Regions from separate parts of the Lujinxingia litoralis genome, predicted to be linked through region 2. Evidence: riboswitches for the same ligand, from Rfam matches in the RefSeq annotation. Region 2 holds a riboswitch; the other holds the start of a gene.
What was found. A riboswitch is a leader RNA that binds a small molecule or an ion and turns the genes downstream of it on or off. The one in region 2 is predicted to bind thiamine pyrophosphate.
Positions count from the first base shown of each region.

Region 1 (3,412 bases), on a different contig from region 2:
TCCTCCGACTGTTATCTCGGCGTCTGCCGGCCTGACCACTGCGGCAACGGGATCCAGGACAGCGATGAGAGCGACCTCGACTGCGGCGGCTCCTGCGCTCCCTGCTCCACTGGCGAGCAATGCGCAAGCGACGCCGACTGCGGCGGCTTCACCTGCTCTGCCGACTCCACCTGCGACATCCCCGCAAGCTGCCTTGACCTGCTCACCGACACCCCCGGCCTGCCCGATGGCGAATACCTGATCGACCGCGACGGCAACGGCCCGCTCAAAAACCTCCAGGTCTTCTGCGACATGACCAGCGACGGCGGCGGCTACACCTTCCTCAAAATCGCCCCGGACACCAACGTCTACGCCCCCGAGGCCGAGGCCCTCTGCGCCCAGCACAACATGCAGCTGCACATCCCCCGCTCCCCGGCCCACCTGGCCACCACCCTCACCCTGGCCCGCAATCCCGATGTCGGCCCCGATGCCAACATCCACTACGCCCGCATCTTCGGCATCTACCCCGACTTCGACGGCGCCACCTGCATCCGCACCCCCTTCAACTCCTCCAGCGCCGACTGCGACTGGAGCGCCAGCGACGACGGCCCCTTCTTTATCGGCACGCGCACCAACATCGCCGAGCCCAACGGCGATAACACCACCGCAGGCTCCATGGGCTACTCCTGGTATGCCGACAACACCGTCGAAGGCTACAACGACCTCCCCGGCCAGGGCTTCACCTCCAGCCGCTTCATCTGCCAGGTGGGCGATAAGCAGCCCTGAGCTCCCGGGTTCGCGATGTCGATCGATTCGTGTGGGCCTTGGGGGGGGGCACGCGAACCCAAAGATCCGAGCGTATCCAGGGCGGCGCTGACAAGGAGATAGGGATGAAGCTGTAGCAACGCTACCGCGTATCCAGGGCGGCGCTGACAAGGAGATAGGGATGAAGCTGTAGCAACGCTACCGCGTATCCAGGGCGGCGCTGACAAGGAGATAGGGATGAAGCTGTAGCAACGCTACCGCGTATCCAGGGCGGCGCTGACAAGGAGATAGGGATGAAGCTGTAGCAACGCTACCGCGTATCCAGGGCGGCGCTGACAAGGAGATAGGGATGAAGCTGTAGCAACGCTACCGCGTATCCCTATCGACGCAGTCAGCGTCGTCCTGGGGCGCTCGGCACCGGCTTGACCGGCCACTCCCCCCGATGATAGCGCTCCCCCCTCGAGCTGGGAGTGTTCGCCCGTGGTGGGCGAGCTGAGAGATATCCCTTGAACCTGAACCGGATCATGCCGGCGTAGGAAAGCTCAGGACGTCGTCGTCTGGCCTCTTTACACGTGCATTCGATGCGCGCGGGGGGGGCCCGATCCATCGTCGCTGCTGCCTCCTCGCCATGGCCGGATCTCGAGTGGAGCGCCCCATGATGAGCGACGCCAACGGCTTCGACCTCTTTGCCAACGACTACGACGCCTGGTTTTCCGAGAACCAGCCCCTCTTAGAGAGCGAGGTCCGCCTTCTTGCGCACCTCTGGCCCGAGCCGAAACCGGCGCGGGTACTCTCTGTGGGATGCGGCACCGGGCTCTTTGAGGCCGTCCTCAAGCGCGACTTCGATATCGTGGTGACCGACGGCATTGAGCCCGCCGAGGGCATGGCCGCCATCGCCCGGACCCGGGGCATGGAGGTCACGATCGGCACCGCCGAAGAAGGGGATTTTGGCCAGGAGCTCTTTGATATGCTGGTGTTCAACGGGTCGAGCTCCTACGTCAACGATCTGCAGGGGGTCTTTGAGCGCGCCTTCAACGCGCTGCGCCCCGGGGGCTATGTGATGGTCATCGATGTGCCGCGGGAGAGCAGCTTTGGCATTCTCTACTGCCTCGCTGCCGAGCTCGGCACCTGGGATCATCCGCTGATGGCCGGGGTGGCACCGAAGAGCCCCTATCCGATGCCCTTTGTGCGCGCGGCCTCCTGGCACACCACCGCCGAGCGCATCGAGGCACTCACGGCCGCGGGATTCACCGTGGAGAAGACCGCGCAAACCCTGACGACCCACCCGGTACGCGCCGGCGAAGAGGTCGAGATGCCCCGCGACGGCCACGAATCCGGTGACTACGTCGGGGTGCTCGCCAGCAAAACGACCGCGGGGCACTCATGAGCCTGGCGAGTCGACTGCGCCGGGAGAACGACGCGCTCTTTGAGGCGGCCCGGGCCCACCCCTTCGTCCGCGGTATCGGCGACGGCAGCCTCCCCCGCGAGGTGTTCGGGCGCTGGATCACCCAGGACTGGCTCTATCTACAGGGCTACGTCGTGGCGCTGGACGCCGCGAGCCAGCTGGCGCTCACCGAGTCGTCCCGCCACTTCTGGGGGGAGCTCGCCAGACTCACCCGCGAGGTCGAGCTTGAGCTGCATCGCGGCCTGGCCAGACGTTTTGGGTTGCCCATCAACGCCCTCGATGAGGCCGCACCTTTTGGGGCGACCACGTCGTATCTGGCGACCTTAAAGGCAGCGCGTTCGAGCTATCCGACCCTGGTCGCCACGTTGACCCCCTGCGCGGTGGGCTATGCCGAGATCGCCCGTGATCTCGACTCACAAAACGCCCACCGGCCGGCGGATTACGACGCCTGGATCGCGACCTACACCGACGCGGCGTTTCAGCAGTCGGTCCCCATCTTCGAGGCGGAACTCAACCGCTGCACAGCGATCGAGGGCGCGATGATGACGATCGAGGGCGCCTACAAAGATGCCGCGCGCTGCGAACTCGAGTTCTGGGAAGGACTGTGGCAAGGGCGGTGAAACTGCCCGAGCACCAGCACCAGCACCAGCACGAGTACGAGCACCAGCACCAGCACGAGAACGAGGTCGAGGTCGAGCACGAGCACGAGCACGAGAACGAGTACGAGCCCGAGGTCGAGGTCGAGGTCGAGGTCGAGCACGAGCACGAGAACGAGCACGAGCCCGAGAACGAGGTCGAGCACGAGCACGAGCACGAGCACGAGCACGAGCACGAGCACGAGCCCGAGAACGAGAACGAGAACGAGAACGAGAACGAGCACGAGCACGAGCCCGAGAACGAGAACGAGAACGAGAACGAGGTCGAGGCCGAGGTCGAGGTCGAGGTCGAGGTCGAGGTCGAGGTCGAGCACGAGCACGAGCACCTGCACGAGCACGAGGTCGAGCACGAGCACCAGCCCGAGCACGAGAACGAGAACGAGCACGAGCACCAGCACCAGCACCAGCCCGAGCACCAGCACGAGCACCAGCACGAGCCCTAACCCCAGATCGCCCTATCCCCACCCACAAAAACCCCCGGCCGCCACAGCGACCGGGGGTTTTGCATACGACACACGTCGAGCGCCGGGGCGCTCGGCACTCCACTCACCACCACATCCTCAACTCATGACCACCTCCGCGTCTCCCTCCTCCCCCACCACATCAA
Region 1 covers NZ_QHKO01000007.1:82,735-86,146, reverse strand. Annotated here, with positions in the region: gene DL240_RS14625 (fibrinogen-like YCDxxxxGGGW domain-containing protein) at 1-765, shown strand, start outside; TPP riboswitch at 1,201-1,300, shown strand; gene DL240_RS14620 (class I SAM-dependent DNA methyltransferase) at 1,400-2,131, shown strand; gene DL240_RS14615 (TenA family protein) at 2,128-2,769, shown strand; gene DL240_RS20300 (hypothetical protein) at 2,709-3,239, opposite strand; gene DL240_RS20055 (hypothetical protein) at 3,366-3,412, opposite strand, start outside.
Region 1: another riboswitch for thiamine pyrophosphate. It lies ahead of DL240_RS14620 (class I SAM-dependent DNA methyltransferase); the one in region 2 lies ahead of tenA (thiaminase II).

Region 2 (3,412 bases):
CACCGAAATCCCCGCGCCCCCAACCCACTCAGCCGGGTCGTTGTCGCACTACCCAGCCCCACTCGCCCCTGACGATTGAGCGCGCCAAGCACATCGGTGATGTCGCGACGCTGACCGCCTGCCTCCCCGGTGACGCGCGCCAGCAGGCGATCGGCCAGCGCTTCGCCCTGACTCAGCGGTGCCTCCAGGGCCAGCTCATAAGCACACCCGTCGATGCCCCGCATCTGCCCCGTCCCCGTCGTCACATCCACCGCGCTGCAGGATATCGCCGGACATTCCCAGGTCGGCTCCGGTGATACCTCAGGCGCATCCGCACCATCGGACGGCAAAGAAACATCGCCCGGATCAGCAACGTCCGCCGCATCTTCAGCGTCAGGCCTGCCGGCGGCATCCTCCTCAGGCTGCACATCCCACGTGTCCCCCTCCGAGGCCGCATCCGCCGCGCCGCCGGTGTCCCGCGTCGACACGTCGAGTTCGTCCAGATTTGCCCCTCCGAGATGACCCGGCTCACAGGCGCTCAACCACCACGCCACCACACACACACACGTCCATGACACGCGACACGGCATCGGCTTCTCCGGAGACAAAGGCATCTGGCAGCTTGCAGGAAACACACTCTCGCAGAACCCCACGCTACGCCATCGCCCCCCGGCCCCACAACCCGGCCGCCCCCCACCTCCCCTGACACCGCTCGCCAGCGGAGCCCAAAAAAAAGGCCCCGTCACCGGGGCCCGCTGTGTACCTTATTGCCGACCGCCCGGGCCGGCTTAGCCCCTTAGACCGGCCACTGCTGATGCTCCCAGGCCTGCTGCCAGAACATCCACTCATAGCGCACGCTGGTCACAAAGGCCTGCACCGCCCGCTCCCGCGCCGCCTCATCGGCCGCGTCAGCAAAGCGCTGCAGACGACCGAGGATCTCGTTCATGTACTCATTGAACCCCGGATCCGAATACATCCGCAGCCAGTCCGCGTAGGGGTGATCGTCTTCAATCGTCCCCAGACGCTCCAACAAATGCTGCCCCAACGCGATGTAAAGCCAGGGGCAAGGCGTCAGCGCTCCGACCGCCTCGACCAACGTACCCCGGGTGGCCGCCGAGATCATATGGTCCTGATACGCCCGGTTGTTGGGCGTCAGCTCCATCGCCGCGATCTCCTCAGGCCCATACCCGAGCTTCTCCCCGTAGCCCGCATGCAACTCCCCCTCAACCACCAACGCCATCCGCGCGGCGTCCACAAACCACAGCTTATCCACAGGAGACACACAGCGCGTCGAGATCAGGCTGGCCGCATCCGCAAAGGCCTCCAGATATCGGGCGTCTTGCATCTGATAAAAACGAAACTTCTCGGCATCCAGCGTCCCCTCGGCCAGCGCCAACACAAAGGGATGCTCAAAGGACGCGCCCCACTGCGCGCGCGCAGCCTCCAGGCAACGCTTCGCAAAGGGCGGAACTTCAAAGGCAGGTGCGCTCATACATACTCCTCAAACAAAAAGGTGAGTGAAGAGCCAGGCATACAGTGCCCCGCCATCGCTACGATGGGGATCGTCGTCGTCATGTGTAGCCTCCCTACGCCGGTACAAACCGGATCAGGTCATGAGGGTATCTTCTCAGCCTCCTCCATCTCGGACGAGGCACCCCTGGCATCGGTGATGGCTGCCACCCTAACGCAGGTTCCAAAAAAGACAAAGGGCATGTCTCCCGCCCAAAAACCAGGAAGCCCCCCGGGCGCCACAACCTTCTCATCCCCCCGGGAGTCGACTCCCAACCTGACCCTTCTCCCACCCCCGGCCTTGAGACTCGACTACCAACCTGACCCTTCTCCCACCCCCGGCCTTGAGACTCGACTACCATCTCCAGCCCACCCCTCCCCCCTCTAACGGGGTAAGACCTCCCAGCGCCGCCCTTCTCCTACCCCTGGCCACGGGACTCGACTCCCAATCGGCCCCTTCTCCCACCCCGTGCCACGGCACTCGACTCCCACCTCCGACCCACCCTACCCCCCACGAATGGGGGACAACCTCCCAGCGCCCCCCTTCTCCCACCCCTGGCCACGGGACTCGACTCTCAACCGGCCCCCTCTCCTTCCCCTGGCCACGGGACTCGACTCCCAACCGGCCCCCTCTCCTTCCCCTTGCCACGGGACTCGACTCCCAACCGGCCCCTTTTCGTCCTCCCAACCCTGGGAGTTGACTGCCATGCGGCGCCGTCTCCTTCCTCTTTGACCGGGAGGGGAGTGAAGTCTGCTGCGCTCAGGCAGCGCACTCAGCGCGTTTGAGTCGTGAGGCGTTCGGGATGGATATCGCGGCTTCCGGGGTTAGACAGGCCTGGGTTGAAGGGGAGCTCTACTCAACGGGCGTCCCGACCGGGGCCATAGTCCCGGGAGTTCGACCCGGGCTCGACCTTTGCCTCGAAGCCTTCGCAGGTACTCCGGACGCATTGTGCCACGGGGAAACTCGGGAGAGTGTGGGGTAGGCCGGTGAGCAGACGAAGCTGACGTTATGAACCGACAACGTGCCATGGAGATATGATGAAGTCTGGAATGTTCCCTCTGATCCTTTCCCCGGTCGCCGCTCTGGCGATGATGGCCTGCGAGCCCTCGTCCCAGGCGCCGGACACCCCGGCCGTCCTCACGGCCCAGAGTGATGAAGCGGTGGAGGCCTGCGAGGAGGAAAGCGACGCACCGGCCCCCTCTCCCGGGGCGGAGGCGCGAAAGGGGGAGGACTTTGTCGGCGAATTAGAGCCGGAGAGCGTGCGCGGCCGGGCTCCGGGGTGGGCTGAGGCCGGGGGGAAGGCGCCGGTAGACGAGGCGGCCGCCCGAGCGCTGGGGCAGGTCGCACCGGGAGCACAGGTGAAGGTGGTGCTGGGGACGTGGTGTTCGGACAGCGTCCGGGAGGTGACCCGCTTCTGGGAGGCGCTTGAGTTGGCACCACAGGTGCCCTTTGGCGTGGAGTACGTGGGGGTGGATCGCAAGTTAGGTGGTGGCGATGTGGATCTGGCGGGGCTGGACATCATCGCGGTACCGACCTTCATCGTCTATCGCGATGGTGAAGAGGTGGGCCGAGTGATCGAGCGTCCCCCGGGCACCATCGAAGGTGATCTTCTGGCGCTGCTCACCGGGGAGCGTCGGGGCAAGCTCTCGGCCACTCGCTGAGTCGGAGCGTTCGGGGCCGCGGCCCCCTTTTAGTTCCTGTGTTCGTGCATCGCATTCATGGAGCGATGGGCAGCGCTCATCGGATCGAGGATGCCGTAGGACCCCATCCGCATGGGCCCACCGCCGAAGTAGAGGCGCAGACCGAGCGAGGCACTCCAGAACGCGTTGGTTCCCAGAAGTTCTTCGGGGAGGATGTCACCGCGGGCTTCGCTGACGTAGGCGTGTTGTACTTCGGCAAAGGCGCGCACGCTGAGGGGGAGTC
Region 2 covers NZ_QHKO01000008.1:106,436-109,847, reverse strand. Annotated here, with positions in the region: gene DL240_RS15550 (hypothetical protein) at 1-569, opposite strand, end outside; gene tenA (thiaminase II) at 776-1,471, opposite strand; TPP riboswitch at 1,546-1,648, opposite strand; gene DL240_RS15540 (thioredoxin family protein) at 2,539-3,150, shown strand; gene DL240_RS15535 (BamA/TamA family outer membrane protein) at 3,180-3,412, opposite strand, start outside.